One region of the Rhizobium anhuiense bv. trifolii genome, then DNA from elsewhere that is predicted to be linked to it. Evidence: predicted binding sites of a transcription regulator. Region 1 holds the regulator's gene; each other region holds the start of a gene.
What was found. Region 1 encodes HrcA, which represses chaperone genes, less so after heat shock. Its sites were predicted from a motif close to GTTAGCACTCNCNNNNNGNGAGTGCTAAC; they were not measured.
Positions count from the first base shown of each region.

Region 2: a site for HrcA is predicted at 2,783-2,811, ahead of NE851_RS34475 (co-chaperone GroES). Genes of this name have one in related genera too.
Region 3: a site for HrcA is predicted at 2,748-2,776, ahead of groES (co-chaperone GroES). Genes of this name have one in related genera too.
Region 4: a site for HrcA is predicted at 2,223-2,251, ahead of NE851_RS16635 (co-chaperone GroES). Genes of this name have one in related genera too.

Region 1 covers NZ_CP098803.1:670,833-675,044, forward strand. Annotated here, with positions in the region: gene NE851_RS11870 (VOC family protein) at 1-234, opposite strand, end outside; gene rph (ribonuclease PH) at 231-950, opposite strand; gene hrcA (heat-inducible transcriptional repressor HrcA) at 1,078-2,166, shown strand; gene grpE (nucleotide exchange factor GrpE) at 2,278-2,910, shown strand; gene NE851_RS11890 (nucleoside hydrolase) at 2,949-3,893, opposite strand; gene NE851_RS11895 (Hsp20 family protein) at 4,172-4,212, shown strand, end outside.
Region 2 covers NZ_CP098804.1:594,319-598,530, forward strand. Annotated here, with positions in the region: gene NE851_RS34460 (SDR family oxidoreductase) at 1-244, shown strand, start outside; gene NE851_RS34465 (hypothetical protein) at 225-482, opposite strand; gene groL (chaperonin GroEL) at 535-2,163, opposite strand; gene NE851_RS34475 (co-chaperone GroES) at 2,317-2,631, opposite strand; gene NE851_RS34480 (hypothetical protein) at 2,989-3,279, shown strand; gene NE851_RS34485 (hypothetical protein) at 3,387-3,743, shown strand; gene NE851_RS34490 (DUF2934 domain-containing protein) at 3,798-4,121, shown strand; gene NE851_RS34495 (HD domain-containing protein) at 4,127-4,212, shown strand, end outside.
Region 3 covers NZ_CP098801.1:479,556-483,767, forward strand. Annotated here, with positions in the region: gene NE851_RS35250 (hypothetical protein) at 25-246, opposite strand; gene NE851_RS02370 (hypothetical protein) at 297-542, opposite strand; gene groL (chaperonin GroEL) at 597-2,225, opposite strand; gene groES (co-chaperone GroES) at 2,283-2,597, opposite strand; gene NE851_RS02385 (MFS transporter) at 3,429-4,212, opposite strand, start outside.
Region 4 covers NZ_CP098803.1:1,619,188-1,623,399, forward strand. Annotated here, with positions in the region: gene NE851_RS16610 (ectoine synthase) at 1-241, shown strand, start outside; gene NE851_RS16615 (VOC family protein) at 292-672, opposite strand; gene NE851_RS16620 (hypothetical protein) at 909-1,220, opposite strand; gene NE851_RS16625 (hypothetical protein) at 1,217-1,543, opposite strand; gene NE851_RS16630 (hypothetical protein) at 1,540-1,803, opposite strand; gene NE851_RS16635 (co-chaperone GroES) at 2,305-2,622, shown strand; gene groL (chaperonin GroEL) at 2,670-4,212, shown strand, end outside.

The sequences.
Region 1 (4,212 bases):
CTGGCCGGTCGTGCCGTGCGGCGGCACCTGCAGGGCATCAGGCGCCGGCGGCTTCACCGTTTCCTCGGGGTTGAAGATCAACAGAACGCCGGGCCCGCAGCGGAAGAAGACATGCCGGTTGGCGGCGCGGGCGATCTTCTCCAGTCCGAGGACGTCTTCGTAAAACGCCTCGGCCTGATCGAGATCCCGCGCATAGAGCGCCGTCTCCAACATGCCTTCCAGCATGGGCTTCATCCTTCGACGGCTTGCTTCTGCAGCGCCACCAGTTCGCCGATGCCGTTTCTGGCAAGCTGCATCAGCGAGGTGAATTCGCCCTCGCTGAACGGCGTGCCCTCGGCCGTGCCCTGGATCTCGACGATCCCGCCGGTGCCGGTCATGACGAAGTTCGCATCGGTCTCGGCCGAGGAATCCTCGAGGTAATCGAGATCGATCACCGGCTGGCTGGCGAAGATACCGCAGGAGATGGCGGCGACATGATCCTTCAGGACCCGGTCAACCTTGATCATGTTGCGGCTTTCCATCCATTTCAGGCAATCGTAAAGCGCAATCCAGCCGCCGGTGATCGAGGCGGTCCGCGTGCCGCCATCGGCCTGGATGACGTCGCAGTCGAGCGTGATCTGCCGTTCGCCGAGCGCCTGCAGGTCGACGACGGCGCGCAACGACCGGCCGATCAGCCGCTGAATTTCCTGGGTGCGGCCGCCCTGCTTGCCGGCGGCGGCCTCGCGCTTCATCCGTTCGCCGGTCGCCCGCGGCAGCATGCCGTATTCGGCGGTGACCCAGCCCTTGCCGGTATTGCGCAGCCAGGGCGGCGTCTTTTCTTCAAGGCTGGCCGTGCAGAGCACATGCGTATCGCCGAACTTGACCAGGCAGGAGCCTTCCGCATGCTTGGAAAAATTGCGCTCGAACGAGACCTTGCGCATCTGGTCGATTTTTCTGCCTGAAGGCCGCATTCTTATCTCCTGGGGTTTGTTGACCGCTTCTACGATTGGCGGCGCCTATTTGCAAATTCCCTTTTGCCACGGGTGCGAGTTTGACTTACTTTTCGGGAAGTATCATCAGCGCGGGTTCTTAAGCTTCATGGGCATCAGGTCGACGTCGGTTTCGGATGCTGTTGCCGCACTGGACGAGCGCTCCAGGGAAATTTTTCGGCGCATCGTCGAAGGCTATCTGGAAAGTGGCGAGCCGCTCGGTTCGCGCAACCTGTCCCGTCTTCTGCCGATGTCGCTGTCGCCGGCCTCGGTGCGCAACGTCATGAGCGATCTCGAAGAACTCGGCCTGATCTATTCGCCGCACGTCAGCGCCGGACGGCTGCCGACCCAGATCGGCCTGCGTTTCTTCGTCGATGCCTTCATGCAGGTCGGCGACCTCTCTGCCGAGGAGCGCGCCAACATCGACCGGCAGGTGCGGGCCGAAAGCGGCGGCAATCCGGTGGAATCGATGATGAACGAGGCAAGCCGCATGCTGTCCGGCATTTCGCGCGGCGCCGGCCTCGTCATCACCTCGAAAAGCGATCCGGTGCTGAAACATGTCGAGTTCATCCGGCTCGAACCGACCAAGGCGCTGGCCGTGCTCGTCGGCGATCACGATCAGGTGGAAAACCGCATCATCGAGCTGCCGGCGGGCGTCACCTCCTCGCAACTGACCGAGGCGGCGAATTTTCTCAATGCCCATATGTCCGGCCAGACGCTGCCGGAACTCCGCAAGCAGTTGAGCCGGCTGAAGGATGACGTCCGCCACGAGCTCGATGCCCTGTCGCGCGATCTCGTCGAGCGCGGCATCGCTGTCTGGGCCGGCAGCCCGGACGAGGGCAAGCCCGCGCAACTGATCATCCGCGGCCGCGCCAACTTGCTCGAGGGGCTGGCCGGCGCCGAGGATCTCGACCGGCTGCGCTTGCTGTTCGACGATCTCGAGAAGAAGGACAGCCTGATCGAGATTCTCAATCTCGCCGAAACCGGTTCCGGCGTGCGCATCTTCATCGGTTCGGAAAACAAGCTCTTCTCGCTGTCCGGCTCGTCGCTGATCGTCGCGCCCTATCGTGACGATGACGATCGCATCGTCGGTGCCGTCGGCGTCATCGGCCCGACGCGGCTCAATTATTCCCGCATCGTGCCGATGGTGGATTACACCGCCCAGCTCGTCTCCCGCCTTTCGCGCAATCAGCTTTGACGCCGCAACTGGCGAACGTGCGGAATTTTCGCTTCTTTGTCACGCAGACTTGATTTTTTTCGGTCAAACCTCGATATCGGGCGCATCTGAAGACACCAACCGGAGACCGTCATGACCGATGACACGACGAAAAACGGACCTGACGCAACTGCGGCCGATGCCGCAGCCGACGCTGCCGCCTACGTCGAGAACGATATTGCGCAGGAAGAGGCTGCCCAGCCGGACCCGCTCGAGCTTCTGAAAGCCGAAAACGGTGAGCTGCGCGACCGCTATCTGCGCCTTGCCGCCGAGATGGACAATCTGCGCCGGCGCACCGAGCGCGAAGTGAAGGACGCCAAGTCCTATTCCGTCGCGGGTTTTGCGCGCGACATGCTCGCCGTCTCGGACAATCTGCGCCGCGCGCTTGATGCCATCTCTCCGGAGACCAAGGCCGCGGCCGATGCCGGCCTCAGCACCCTGATCGAAGGTGTCGAGATGACCGAGCGCGCCATGCTGTCGGCTCTTGAGCGCCACGGCGTTCGCAAGCTGGAGCCGGTCGGCCAGAAGTTCGATCCGAATTTCCATCAGGCGATGTTCGAGGTGCCCAACCCCGACGTGCCGAACAATACGGTCGTCCAGGTCGTGCAGGCAGGCTTCACCATCGGCGAACGCGTGCTGCGCCCGGCCATGGTCGGCGTCGCCAAGGGCGGCCCCAAGCCGGCCGAAGCCGAAACCAATTCCGTCTTCGACGAGAAGGACGCTTAAGGACGTTTCCCTTCCGCTCAGGAAGGGAAACCAAAGCTTCAGATGCGGGCGAAACGTTCGATCAGCAGATCGAAGAAGCCGTCCGCATCGACATGGCGCATGACCTTGGCATTGCGCTTGCGCTCGGTCACATGCCACCAGTCGACGACGGTCATGCCGACGGTGAGTTCGGACCGGACCTCGATCTCGACATTGCAGTCCCGACCCCTGAAGAGCTCCGGCTTCAGCAGATAGGCGATCACGGTCGGGTCGTGCAGCGGCCCGCCGTCGGAGCCGTATTTCTCGATATCGAACCGCTCGAAGAATTCCAGCATCTCGACCATGGCCTTAACAGGCGCCGTGCCGATTTCGGCCATGCGCTTCACCCGGTCCTTGCGGGTCAGCAATTGGTGAGTGACGTCAAGCGGCATCATCACGATCGGCACGCCTGAGCGAAAGACGATATCGGCGGCCTCGGGATCGACATAGATGTTGAATTCGGCGGCCGGCGTGATGTTGCCGCCCTCGAAGAAGCCGCCGCCCATCATCACCAGTTCGCGGATGCGGGGAACGATGTCGGGCGCCTTCTGGAAGGCCAGGCCGATATTGGTGAGCGGCCCGAGCGTGCAGAGCGTCACCGTGCCTGTCGGCTCGCGGCGCAGCGTCTCGATGATGAAATCGACCGAATGGTCGGGCTGCAGCGCCATCGTCGGCTCGCTGAGGTCGGGCCCGTCGAGGCCGGTCTTGCCGTGCACATGTTCGGCCGTCACCAGATTGCGGGCGATCGGCGCGTCGGCGCCGGCGAAAACCTTTGTCTCCCGCCGGCCGCAGAGCTCGCAGACGATGCGCGCATTGCGGCTGGTGAAGGAAAGCGGCACGTTGCCGGCGACCGTCGTGATCCCCAGCACCTCCAGCTCCTCGGGACTGCCGAAGGCCAGCATGATGGCGGCCGCATCGTCCTGGCCGGGATCCGTGTCGATGATGATCTTTCTTGCGCTTGCCATTCCGATCGTTCCATCCTCGCGGGTGCGCTTTGCCTCGGCATGCACCGATTTGTTCATTTCCCGTCACAAATCAGCACAGTCCGTGCGGGCATGTTTTGATGCGAGGCAGCCGCCGCTTTGTCAAGCAAGCAGCCGGCGGCACCGCTTTAAAATTGTGAGGTGGCGCCGGCACGTCGCACCGTGCCTTGCAGCACTGGACTGCTCTCCCCATATTAGCGGCATCCGGACGCTGCGTTTAAGGTCCGGGATGGTCGCTTGCATCAAGGACTTGAAAAGAGATGAGCCGCATTACCCCTTTCGCCAGCCCGCTGCTTCTGGG
Region 2 (4,212 bases), on a different replicon from region 1:
CGTTCGGGTGACCGAGGTGGTGCCGGGCCGCGTCCAGACGGAACTTTATCGAACCGCAATGGCGGGCAATCAGGCGCGGACGCTGCTCTATGACGGCTACCGTCCGATACAGCCTTCACACATCGCCTCGATCATCTCGAACGCCATCGAGCTTCCCGTCTTCGTCGACGTGTCGCGGATCGAAGTCTTCCCGACGGACCAGGCGACCGGCGGCGGCACCATGGTCAAATTTCCCGAGCCGTAGGCGGGCGCTCGCTTGTTTCGAAGAGACCGCGGGCCGCCTCGACCATCGATTGCAGCTGATTGGGGTCGCGTACGCCCTGTCGGTAGATCTCGATGATGATGCTCGCCATTCGTTCTGCTTCATCGCTGTCTCTTGCTATCGCGTAATCGGCGCGGAGCTTGTCGAAGACGTGCTGGCAGGTTTCAAGATCGCGGGAGTCCAGCGGTACCTGCGATCGGTTTTTGATCGTTTGAACCATCTCTATTCCCTTCGAAAGGCCCGCCAGCGAGGCCGGCGGGCCGGCAGATGTGTTAGAAATCCATGCCGGGGCCGGCGGGCAATGGCGGCGGCGCGTCCTTCTTGGGTTTCTCGGCGATCATGGCTTCGGTCGTGACGAGAAGGCCGGCGATGGAGGACGCGTCCTGCAGCGCGGTGCGAACAACCTTTGCCGGATCGATGACGCCCTGCGCATAAAGGTCGCCATATTCGCCGGTCTGAGCGTTCCAGCCGTAGGCGAAGTCACTTTTCTCGCGCAGCTTGCCGACGATGACCGAGCCTTCCGCTCCGGCATTTTCGGCGATCTGCCGCGCCGGCGTCTCGAGCGCGCGGCGAACGATGTCGACACCGACACGCTGGTCGCTATTGGCGGTCTTGAGGTTGTCGAGCGCCTTGACGGAGCGCAGCAGCGCCACACCGCCGCCCGGCAGAATGCCTTCCTCGACCGCCGCCCGGGTTGCATGAAGCGCGTCGTCGACGCGGTCCTTCTTTTCCTTCACTTCGACTTCCGTCGAGCCGCCGACGCGGATGACGGCAACGCCGCCGGCGAGCTTGGCAAGACGCTCCTGCAGCTTCTCGCGGTCGTAATCGGAGGTGGTTTCTTCGATCTGGGCCTTGATCTGGGCAACACGGCCTTCGATGTCGGACTTGGCGCCCGCGCCGTCGACGATCGTGGTGTTCTCCTTTTCGATCGACACCTTCTTGGCACGGCCGAGCATGTCGAGCGTGACGGATTCGAGCTTGATGCCGAGGTCTTCGGAGATGACGGTGCCGGCGGTGAGGATGGCGATGTCTTCGAGCATGGCCTTGCGGCGGTCGCCGAAGCCAGGCGCCTTGACGGCAGCGATCTTCAGGCCGCCACGCAGCTTGTTGACGACGAGGGTTGCAAGAGCTTCGCCTTCGACGTCTTCAGCGATGATGAGGAGCGGCTTGCCGGACTGGACGACGGCTTCGAGAACCGGCAGCATCGACTGCAGGTTCGACAGCTTCTTCGCGTGGATGAGGATATATGGGTCTTCGAACTCGGCCCGCATCTTGTCGGCATTGGTCACGAAGTAGGGGCTGAGGTAGCCGCGGTCGAACTGCATGCCTTCGACGACTTCGAGTTCGGTTTCGGCGGTCTTGGCTTCTTCGACGGTGATGACGCCATCATTGCCGACCTTTTCCATGGCTTCCGCCAAAAAACGGCCGATTTCGGCATCGCCATTGGCGGAGATCGTGCCGACCTGGGCGATTTCGGCATTGTTGGAGATCTTGCGGGCGTTGGCCTTCAGTTCCGCAACGATGGCGCCGACGGCGAGATCGATGCCGCGTTTCAGGTCCATCGGGTTCATGCCTGACGTGACGGCCTTGGCGCCCTCTTTGACGATCGCCTGGGCAAGCACCGTTGCGGTCGTGGTGCCGTCGCCGGCGATGTCGCTGGTCTTCGAGGCGACTTCACGGACCATCTGGGCGCCCATATTCTCGAACTTGTCTTCGAGTTCGACTTCCTTGGCGACGGAGACGCCGTCCTTGGTGATGCGCGGCGCGCCGAAGGACTTGTCGATCACGACGTTGCGGCCTTTCGGGCCGAGCGTCACCTTCACGGCGTTGGCCAGGATGTCGACGCCGCGCAGCATCTTCTCCCGGGCTTCGGTGCTGAATTTGACTTCTTTAGCAGCCATGTCCTCACTCCTTCATAGGCAGCCAGAGCAATTCCGGGAAAGGTGCGAAGCGGTTTTCCGTTCGGAATTGCGTCAGAAATAAAATGTTGGAGCTGTTCTGCTTTTCTACGACAAGCTGAAGCGCTCCAGCGTTGACGAATGTTCGCAGGGACCTCAGGCGGCCTGCTGCTGTTCGTCCTGGGTTTCGATGACGCCCATCACGTCGCTTTCCTTCATGATCAGCAGGTCTTCGCCATCGATCTTGATCTCGGTGCCGGACCATTTGCCGAACAGGATGCGATCGCCGGGCTTGACGTCGAGCGCCTGGATCTGGCCGGCATCGTTGCGTGCACCAGGGCCGACGGCGATGACCTCACCTTCCTGCGGCTTTTCCTTGGCAGTGTCGGGAATGATGATGCCGCCCTTGGTCTTTTCCTCTGACGTGACCCGGCGGACGAGAATGCGATCATGAAGCGGTCGGAACGACATGTCTTCCTCCATCGACAAACAGTGATGATGTTGCTCCCCCGGGCCGGACCGGATGACCAATCCGGGGCGGGTGCAAGGTTCCGCGCGAGCGCGCCTTGCGCGACTGATCTGGTTCGACGGCACTGCAATTTCAAGAGGGAATAAGAGAAAAATTAGCACTCTCCACCGACGAGTGCTAACGTATTGCAGGGAACAGAAAATCGGCTCCCGCGTTCGGACTACGAGGTGGATGACACTGCGTCGAAGGCGCGTTCAAGCCGCATCGAGGCTTGAATCCGGAATTTGACATTCCCAACTGTCTCATGATCGAGGCTTGACGAGCTCGATCACCGTCCCACGTCTTTTGGAGTGAGTGACATGGAAGAAAAGACCAATATAATCAGAGACCTCAGCATTGAGGAACGTGAGGAAATCTTCGTCGATATCGCTCGCACGCTGGAGGATACGGCGCGTGAGGCTCTTGTCGAAGGCAACATGCAGTTTGCGGCACTGTCCAACAACATGGCTGAAGCGATCCGCGTCAACGCCGACGAACTGGCCCGTGACGATCCCGACAATGCCGAGCTCGTGTTGCTGCAGGCGACGGCGATGATTTCGCAGTTCGAGGCCGTGCACCCCTATCGAATGGTGAGTATGGCCGTTCATTGATTGCCGCCGGCGCGTGCGGCTCGATCGCGCGCTCAAATCAATCGCCACCCACGCGGAACTCTCACTGCTTGCGAAGGTTATTGGATCACAACATCGAAGGGTGATCCATGATGACCGTCAAATCCACCGTGCCGCCCGAGAGCGGGACCGACGACGCGCGTTCCGCCGACACCGAACGGACCGAAGCCGATCGCAAAAGGGCATTGGAAACTGCCCGGCGCAACGTCAGTTCGACATTGGATCGCCACAGCGGCACCGAAACCCTAAGCCTCAAGCTTGCCAAAGAATATCTCAGCCTCGGCGGCCACCGCCGGTCGATGATCGACGACAATATCACCGACGTTCGTCAATGGGATGAAGATCCGCGGGAGGCCGAACGCTTCTGGAAGGAACGGGTGGAGACGCTTTCAAAGGACGAGCACAAACGGGTGGAGGATTTTCTTCCAACCATCAACACGCCGTGAAAGTGGCTGGGCCTGTTCTTCGGACGGCTTATTTAAATGCGCTTGGAGGAGATCATGGCGATAGACAAGCACGAGCAGATACGTCACCGTGCCTACGAAATCTGGGAGGCCGAAGGCCGCCCGGATGGCGCCGACCAGCGTCACTGGCTGCAAGCCTGTGATGAACTTGCGGGCGAGGATGAGCATGAAACACTGCAGAACCTGCTCGATGAAGACGACAGGGATGATGCAGCACTGCTCCAAGGTGCCGGCGAGAGCGGCGATTTCGATCGGCGACGAACGCCTGTCCAGGCCGCGGCGGTTCCCGTCCCTGACATCGAGATGACGACGGGCGAGAAGCCTTCCCGACAGAAGATCGGGAAGACCGAGGGCCCGTGATCGCCATGCAGCATCTCGACCATGCCATCCAAGTGGCTCTTACAGCCCATGAAGGTCAGGCAGACAAGACCGGCCGGCCGTTCTTCGAACA
Region 3 (4,212 bases), on a different replicon from region 1:
GCCTTCAAGGTCGCAAGAACCTCATCATAGGAGACAATCCGTTCTGTCCCGGGATAGCGTCGCCAGGCTGGCATGGATTCGATTGCCAGAGGCCAGAATAGCCCGCTTCTCGTCCTTGCTGATATTGTCCGCCAACAGCACGTGGCGGGGATGATCGAAATGCATGGCCGGGTGCAACAGATGCGCGGCGCTTATTGTTGCTGCGGCATGCTTGGCTGCAGAATTGCTATCAGTTTCCTTTCTCATGTTCTGACTCCACGGATATAGGACCAATGGACGTTGTCGACTCTCCCATGTCACGCGGCCTGGGTGGGTTGCTTTTCGAACAGTCCGCGCGCGGCCCGAACCATGGTCTTCAGGTGTTCGGGATTGCGAACGCCCTGCCGATAAAGCTCCACGACGATTGCCGCGATGCGTTCAGCTTCTTCAGAATTGCGAGGCAAGTCCGCCACAGTTCTGAGGTCATCGAAGACGTGTCGGCAGACTTCGAGGTCACGGGAATCAAGCGGCGCTTGCGACTTCTTGATGATCGTTTGAACCATTTGTTCCTCCATTGCTGGAGGCCCGCCCTTCAAGAGCAGGGCGGGCCGGCGGCCTTAGAAATCCATGCCGGCACCGGCGGGGATCGCCGGAGCGGCTTCCTTCTTGGGCTTTTCAGCGATCATAGCCTCCGTCGTCACCAGCAGGCCGGCAACCGAGGCTGCATCCTGAAGCGCGGTGCGAACGACCTTGGCCGGGTCGATGACGCCCTGCGCATAGAGATCGCCATAATCGCCAGTCTGAGCGTTCCAGCCGTAGGCGAACTCAGTCTTCTCACGCAGCTTGCCGACGATCACGGAGCCTTCCGCGCCGGCGTTTTCGGCGATCTGACGCACCGGGGCTTCGATTGCACGTCGCACGATTTCGATGCCGACGCGCTGGTCCTGGTTCGCGGTGGTGAGATTGTCGAGCGCCTTGACCGACCGCAGAAGGGCAACGCCACCGCCGGGCAGAATACCCTCTTCGACCGCTGCCCGGGTCGCATGCAGGGCGTCGTCGACCCGATCCTTCTTCTCCTTCACTTCGACCTCCGTCGAGCCGCCGACGCGGATGACGGCAACGCCACCGGCGAGCTTGGCAAGGCGTTCCTGGAGCTTCTCGCGGTCGTAGTCCGAAGTGGTCTCTTCGATCTGGGCGCGGATTTGCGCGACCCGGCCATCGATTTCCGTTTTCGAGCCGACGCCGTCGATGATGGTCGTGTTCTCCTTTTCGATCGACACCTTCTTGGCACGGCCGAGCATGTTCAGCGTCACGTTTTCAAGCTTGATGCCGAGGTCTTCGGAGATGACGGTGCCGCCGGTCAGGATGGCGATGTCTTCGAGCATGGCCTTGCGGCGGTCGCCGAAGCCAGGCGCCTTGACGGCAGCGATCTTCAGGCCGCCACGCAGCTTGTTGACGACGAGCGTTGCAAGAGCTTCGCCTTCGACGTCTTCAGCGATGATGAGGAGCGGCTTGCCGGACTGGACGACGGCTTCGAGAACCGGCAGCATCGACTGCAGGTTCGACAGCTTCTTCTCGTGGATGAGAATATAGGGATCTTCGAGCTCGACGCGCATCTTATCTTGGTTGGTCACAAAATAAGGGCTCAAATAGCCGCGGTCGAACTGCATACCTTCGACGACTTCGAGTTCGGTTTCGGCGGTCTTGGCTTCTTCAACGGTGATGACGCCCTCGTTGCCAACCTTTTCCATGGCCTCGGCAAGATACCGACCGATCTCTTCGTCGCCATTGGCCGATATCGTGCCGACCTGGGCGATTTCCGAATTGTTGGAGATCTTGCGCGCGTTGGTCTTCAGTTCCTTGACCACGGCGTCAACGGCCAGGTCGATGCCGCGCTTCAGGTCCATCGGGTTCATGCCCGACGCCACCGCCTTGGCGCCTTCCTTGACGATTGCCTGAGCAAGCACGGTTGCGGTCGTGGTGCCGTCGCCGGCGAGATCGTTGGTCTTCGATGCCACCTCGCGCAGCATCTGGGCGCCCATATTTTCGAACTTGTCTTCGAGTTCGACTTCCTTGGCGACCGAAACGCCGTCCTTGGTGATGCGCGGTGCGCCGAAGGACTTGTCGATCACAACGTTGCGGCCCTTCGGGCCGAGGGTCACCTTCACTGCGTTGGCAAGCACATCGACCCCACGCAGCATGCGTTCACGAGCATCGGTGTTAAATTTAACGTCTTTTGCAGCCATTTCTCTAACTCCTCTAATAGGCAGCTATTTGACTGATAGATTGGTGGGGTGGACGGCTCAGGCGGCCTGCTTCTGCTCTGCCGGGGCTTCGATGACGCCCATGACATCGCTTTCTTTCATGATCAACAGGTCCTCGCCGTTGATCTTGATCTCTGTGCCGGACCATTTGCCGAACAGGATGCGATCGCCAGCCTTGACGTCAAGCACCTGGATCTGGCCGGCATCGTTGCGCGCGCCGGGGCCGACGGCGATGACCTCGCCTTCCTGAGGTTTTTCCTTGGCGGTATCGGGAATGATGATTCCGCCTTTGGTTTTCTCTTCAGACTCAACCCGGCGGACAAGAATGCGATCATGAAGCGGTCGGAACGACATGTTTTCCCTCCGATGGACAAACAATGATGACGTTGTTCCCCCGCCCGGACCGGATGACCAGTCCGGGCGGGTGCAAAACCTCACTCGAGCGTTTTGCGCAAAATGATCTGGTTTGTCGGTTTTTTGATTTCAAGAGGTCAAAACAAAAAAATTAGCACTCTTCATCGCCGGCTGCTAACACACTGGAAAAACACAACAACAACGCCTCCGGTATTCAAAAATCGGTGATGACCGCAAAATTTACAGAACCCTGCAGGCTGTCGCGAAACCGAGATGAATCGGCATGATTGGCCTATGGCGACAGATCTTTTCGCTTCCCGGCGATAGAGCGGTCACGAGCCACGGCGTGGGGCATGTTGCGTCTGCTGACCGACAATACGAATAGTGTCGGCAAGCATTAGGATCGGGGAAGACGCCGATCAACGGCACCCCAAGCGTTCAGTGGAAGGTGGGCCCGCCAATTCGGCCCGAGAACACAGCTAAGATCAACGATTGACGAGCATTTTGACTGGTCGACAAGGCAAGATCAGAAGTGGCCATGCACCAGGTTAACACTGGGAGCTGATCCCCACCAAATATACGCAAAAATCGCCCCGCGGAGACGCGGGGCGCAATGGTGAGCGGACATGGAAAGGCGGACGTTAGCGAAAAATCGCAATCACATCCGCGCTCAAAACGCGACGCTCCAGAAAAAGTTCCAGCAGTGACTAAGTAATTTGAACTGAAATAAATTCCGCGCGACAGAGGGGCACGACCTGCCTTTGACGCTGGCTATGCTCGGATCGGCCGCAAATTGGCGCTCGACAGATCCACCTTTCGCTCGGCGACCGGTTAACGTTGGTTTGCGATGCTCCGCCAGGCTGGCCTCGCCAAATACGCTGTCAGGCCGATGGCGAGACAGCCTGCGGTACTGAACAAGATGATCTCAAACGTGGCGGAGGGTCCACCGGCACTTTGGGCGATCCATCCAAATACAGCCGAAGAGATCGCAACTCCGAAAAACACAAGGGTGTTGAGAAAGCCCAACAAAAGGCCTCGGTGCTTGGAAGGTGCAAGTTCCTGCGCTTCGGCCATAACCAGGGGATGGAGGTTGCCGATTGAATAAAGCAGGCAGATCAGAGCGACGGCGGCGACAATACTGGAGCCGGGTGAAACGGCCATGGCGAAAGCGGCGATCGTCCCCGCGACCATCCCAGCCGTCACGATGCTTCGCGGTGACACTTTGGATACGAGCGCGGGAATAGCAAAGGACGTCCCTATGCCGACGGCGCTCACGATCGTCAGCGCGAAACCTGAGACACGCTGATCCGCGGAGAACACCCCGGACAGGTAAGGGGTCGCCCAAGCATTGCGAAAAGTCCCTCCGAGCGACAGGGTTAGGCATATTGGCAAGAGGTAGACTAAGCCCGCTGGCCTGCTCTCAGTCGCCTCTTCCGATTGTCCTTCTTGTGGCGTTGGTGCCATTTGAAAGGCGACGCCAACCGCGCAAAGCGCCATCGCTGACGCTGCAACAAGCATCGCCCCGCGCCACCCGAGGACTTCAGAAAGCCAAACCATAGGCGACGCCGATAGAAGGGCGCCGATGGTGCCAACAGCGCTGACGGCGGTGATCTTT
Region 4 (4,212 bases), 950 kb from region 1:
TCTCGAATACCGCCAGCATCTCGAAGCCTGCTATTGCATCGCCGGCGAGGGCGAGGTGGAGGATATGGACGGCACCGTCTTTCCGATCCGTCAAGGCGATATCTATGTGCTCGACAAGCATGACAAGCATCTGCTGCGCGGCGGCCGTGACCAGGATATGATCCTCGTCAGCGTCTTCAATCCGCCGCTCGAGGGATCCGAGCGCCATAATCTGAACGACCCCTCGGGATCGGCTTATTGAAATCAGCCTATAAGGGAAAGTGCGCGGTTTTCTGACGGTCAGTCGGCCTGTTACAGCTCGCCTTTATGAAAATAGGCTTCGAGCCGGTAGCCGTCCGGGTCGATGATGAAGGCGGCGTAATAGAATTGTCCGTAATCCGGCCGGATCCCCGGTTCGCCATTATCCGTGCCGCCGGAGGCGACGGCCGCCGCGTGAAAGGCATCGACCGCAGCCTCGTTCGGGGCGACGAAGCAGAAATGCAGCCCGGATCGCAGATCGGCAACAACGGGGTGTTCGACCTGCATCACCCAGAGGCCGACCCTTTCCGGGCCGTAGCCGATCATCGCGTCGGAATTGGACAGCCGCTCATATCCGAGCGGCGCCAGCGCCGCGTCGTAGAAACGGCGGGCTCTTTCGATGTCCTTTACGCCGATGGAGACATGATCGAACATGGACGCAAACTCCCTGACTTCCCTTGGTCTCCGAAGGACGGCTCATCCCTCAAGATGGCACGACGCCAACATCTTTCAACCGCGATCCGAAGTCAACGAAAGGGCGTCGTTCAAAAAGGCTGGCGATCCGCTCGAGCGTCCTGGCAAAGAAATCGGCGCGCCGAATTACCGCTGTTCAGCGCAAGCCCTGCGACGCTGTCACGTGATTTAGGGGAGGGCGGAGTAGGGTCCGGATCCTAGCGCCACGGATGAGCCGGCGGGGTGTCACGAGCGATCTGCGCAGCGTCGGATAGCCTGAGCCATTCCTTCCGGTATCCGATGTTGAGAAGATTGAAGGACAACATGTCTCTCCCGGCCTGCGAACGGCTCGCGCCGGTCACGGCATGGTCCGCGTGCGTCGGAACGCTCGCGTGGTAGACGGTCCACGAACGGGCGGGTTCGACCCGGCGGTCGCGTCCAATGTCCATGGCGTAGTGGCCGGCCGCGCCGCCCTTGTTGTTGCCGACAGCAAAGGCGTTCGGTCTTCCTTCGTCTTCATGGCTGTTCACGATGTCAACCTTCCGTCATTCGGGCCGTGGCCAAACGTTGTCTCGATCAGTGTTGCGCCGCTGCCGGGCGATAGGTTTACCGGCTCCAGGCTGTCTTCCGTCGTGACCCGCTCGTGACGTTCGTCGTCGCTGCGAATGCGGTATTGCAGCAGATTGCCTCTCGGAGGCAGCGTGGCGGTAATGCGGTATGTGTCGGGGAGCTTGGAAGGCACGATCAGGAACCCGTCCTTCAACCGGACGGTCTGCCCAACCTTGAAGATATGTGTTGCTGGCTCGCGTCGGACCGAACGTCCATTGCGTTGCGGGGTGCGCGTAGCGGTCATGACGGTTTGTGGTCCTTTTCGAGCGCGGTTTCGAGATCTGACGGATGGATAGGCATCATCTGCAGTGTCGAACTCTGTGCGGCGATCGCCGGCAGGTGGATGAAGGCGCCGATCCGTCGCCAGGCAAGCCTGGAAACGCCATCGATCAATTCCTCGTCATAGTCGACGCGATATTCCCCGGCTGGCTGTGCTCTGTCGAAACCTGGCAGGCGGAAAGGAGATGAAAAGTGGACGACGGTTTGTGTGGTGCGACTTGTCATGACTGAAGCCTCCGCAGGAAACACCGATGCATTTCCTGTATCGTTGAGATCCGAACCGGACGAACTCGACGCTGCCGGTACATCCGCGGTCAGCGCCAAGCTCATTCCGGATCGAATACGCGAAATGCACGCCGGAACGACGTCATATATTCGCTATCGAGAATTCGGTGGTGTATGGCGGGTCGTAGGTCTCTGACACCGCGAAGCCAAGTCGGCCAAATCGACGAGGCTTATCGTTACGCCTGGATTACGTTTAAATCAAGATAAATTCGGATTTATCTATAAAAAACGCCAAATTAACTCCGTGGTCACGCAAATAAAATGGAGCGTAATGGCTCAAGAAATTCTATTCAATTCATAATTATTACAAACCATCCCGCCGAAATGATTTCCTGATTTTTCATGCGTGAATAATATTTATTGGCACTCCTATCAATCGAGTGCCACGGGTGCTATTTATGTGTTGCAGCCGCCATATGCGCCGGCAGCAGAAAGACCTCTATGAAATTCCGTTCACTTCACGACCGCGTCGTCATTCGACGTGCGGAAGGCGATGTCAAATCCAAGGGCGGGATCATCATTCCAGACGCCGCCAAGGAAAAGCCGCAGGAAGGCGACGTGGTCGCAGTCGGCCCGGGCCTGCGCGACAACAACGGTAATCTGATCCCGCTCGACGTTAAGGTCGGTGATCGCATTCTGTTCGGAAAATGGTCGGGGGCAGAGGTCACGATCGAGGGCGAGATCCTTCTGATCATGAAGGAGACCGACATCATGGGCATCGTCGAAAAGATCGGAGTGGCCTCTCAAAAGGCCGCCTGATCGACCGCATTCCGATCCGTATCTCAAGACCGAACTGGACCAATATTATGTCTGCCAAGGAAATCAGATTCTCCACCGATGCACGCGATCGCCTGCTGCGCGGCGTCGAATTGCTCAACAATGCCGTCAAGGTCACGCTTGGCCCCAAGGGCCGCAACGTCGTCATCGACAAGGCCTATGGCGCACCGCGTATCACCAAGGATGGCGTCACTGTCGCCAAGGAAGTCGAGCTAGCCGACAAGTTCGAGAACATGGGCGCGCAAATGGTGCGCGAGGTGGCGTCGAAGACCAATGATCTTGCCGGCGACGGCACGACGACGGCGACGGTGCTCGCGGCCTCCATCTTTCGTGAAGGCGCAAAGCTCGTCGCTGCCGGCATGAATCCCATGGATCTCAGGCGCGGCATCGATCTCGGCGTCGTTGCGGTGGTCAAGGAGATCCAGGCGCGGGCGAGGAAAGTCAAATCGTCAGGCGAGATCGCCCAGGTCGGCACCATTGCCGCCAATGGCGACGTCAGCGTCGGCGAGATGATCGCCAAGGCGATGGACAAGGTCGGCAATGAGGGCGTCATCACCGTTGAGGAGGCGCGCACCGCCGAGACCGAACTCGACGTCGTCGAGGGCATGCAGTTCGACCGTGGCTACCTCTCACCCTATTTCGTTACCAATGCCGAGAAGATGCGCGTGGAACTGGAGGACCCCTATATCCTCCTTCACGAGAAGAAACTCGGCAGCCTTCAGGCGATGCTGCCAATTTTGGAAGCCGTCGTGCAGACCGGCAAACCGCTTCTGCTCATCTCCGAGGATGTCGAAGGCGAGGCGTTGGCGACGCTGGTCGTCAACAAGCTGCGCGGCGGCCTGAAGGTCGCGGCCGTCAAGGCGCCGGGCTTCGGCGACCGCCGCAAGGCCATGCTGGAAGATATTGCCGTGCTGACATCAGGCCAGATGATTTCCGAGGATCTCGGCATCAAGCTCGAAAACGTCACGCTCGATATGCTCGGCCGCGCCAAGCGCGTGCTGATCGAGAAGGAGAGCACCACGATCATCGACGGTTCCGGCGAGAAAGCGGCCATCCAGGCGCGCATCCAGCAGATCAAGGCGCAGATCGAGGAGACCACCTCCGACTACGACAAGGAAAAGCTGCAGGAACGCCTGGCGAAACTGGCCGGCGGCGTCGCAGTCATCCGTGTCGGCGGTGCGACCGAGACGGAGGTCAAGGAAAAGAAGGACCGCATCGACGACGCGCTGAACGCGACCCGTGCGGCGGTCGAAGAGGGCATCGTGCCGGGCGGCGGCGTGGCACTGTTGCGCGCGAAGTCGGCGCTGACGGGTTTGACCGGCGAGAACGCCGACGTGACGGCCGGCATCTCGATCGTGCTCAGGGCGCTTGAAGCCCCGATCCGGCAGATCGCCGACAATGCCGGGTTCGAAGGCTCCATCGTCGTCGGAAAACTCGCCGGCAGCAATGATCACAATCAGGGCTTCGACGCACAGACGGAGACCTATGTCGATATGATCGAGGCCGGCATCGTCGATCCGGCCAAGGTCGTACGCACCGCTCTGCAGGACGCCGGCTCGATTGCGGCGCTTC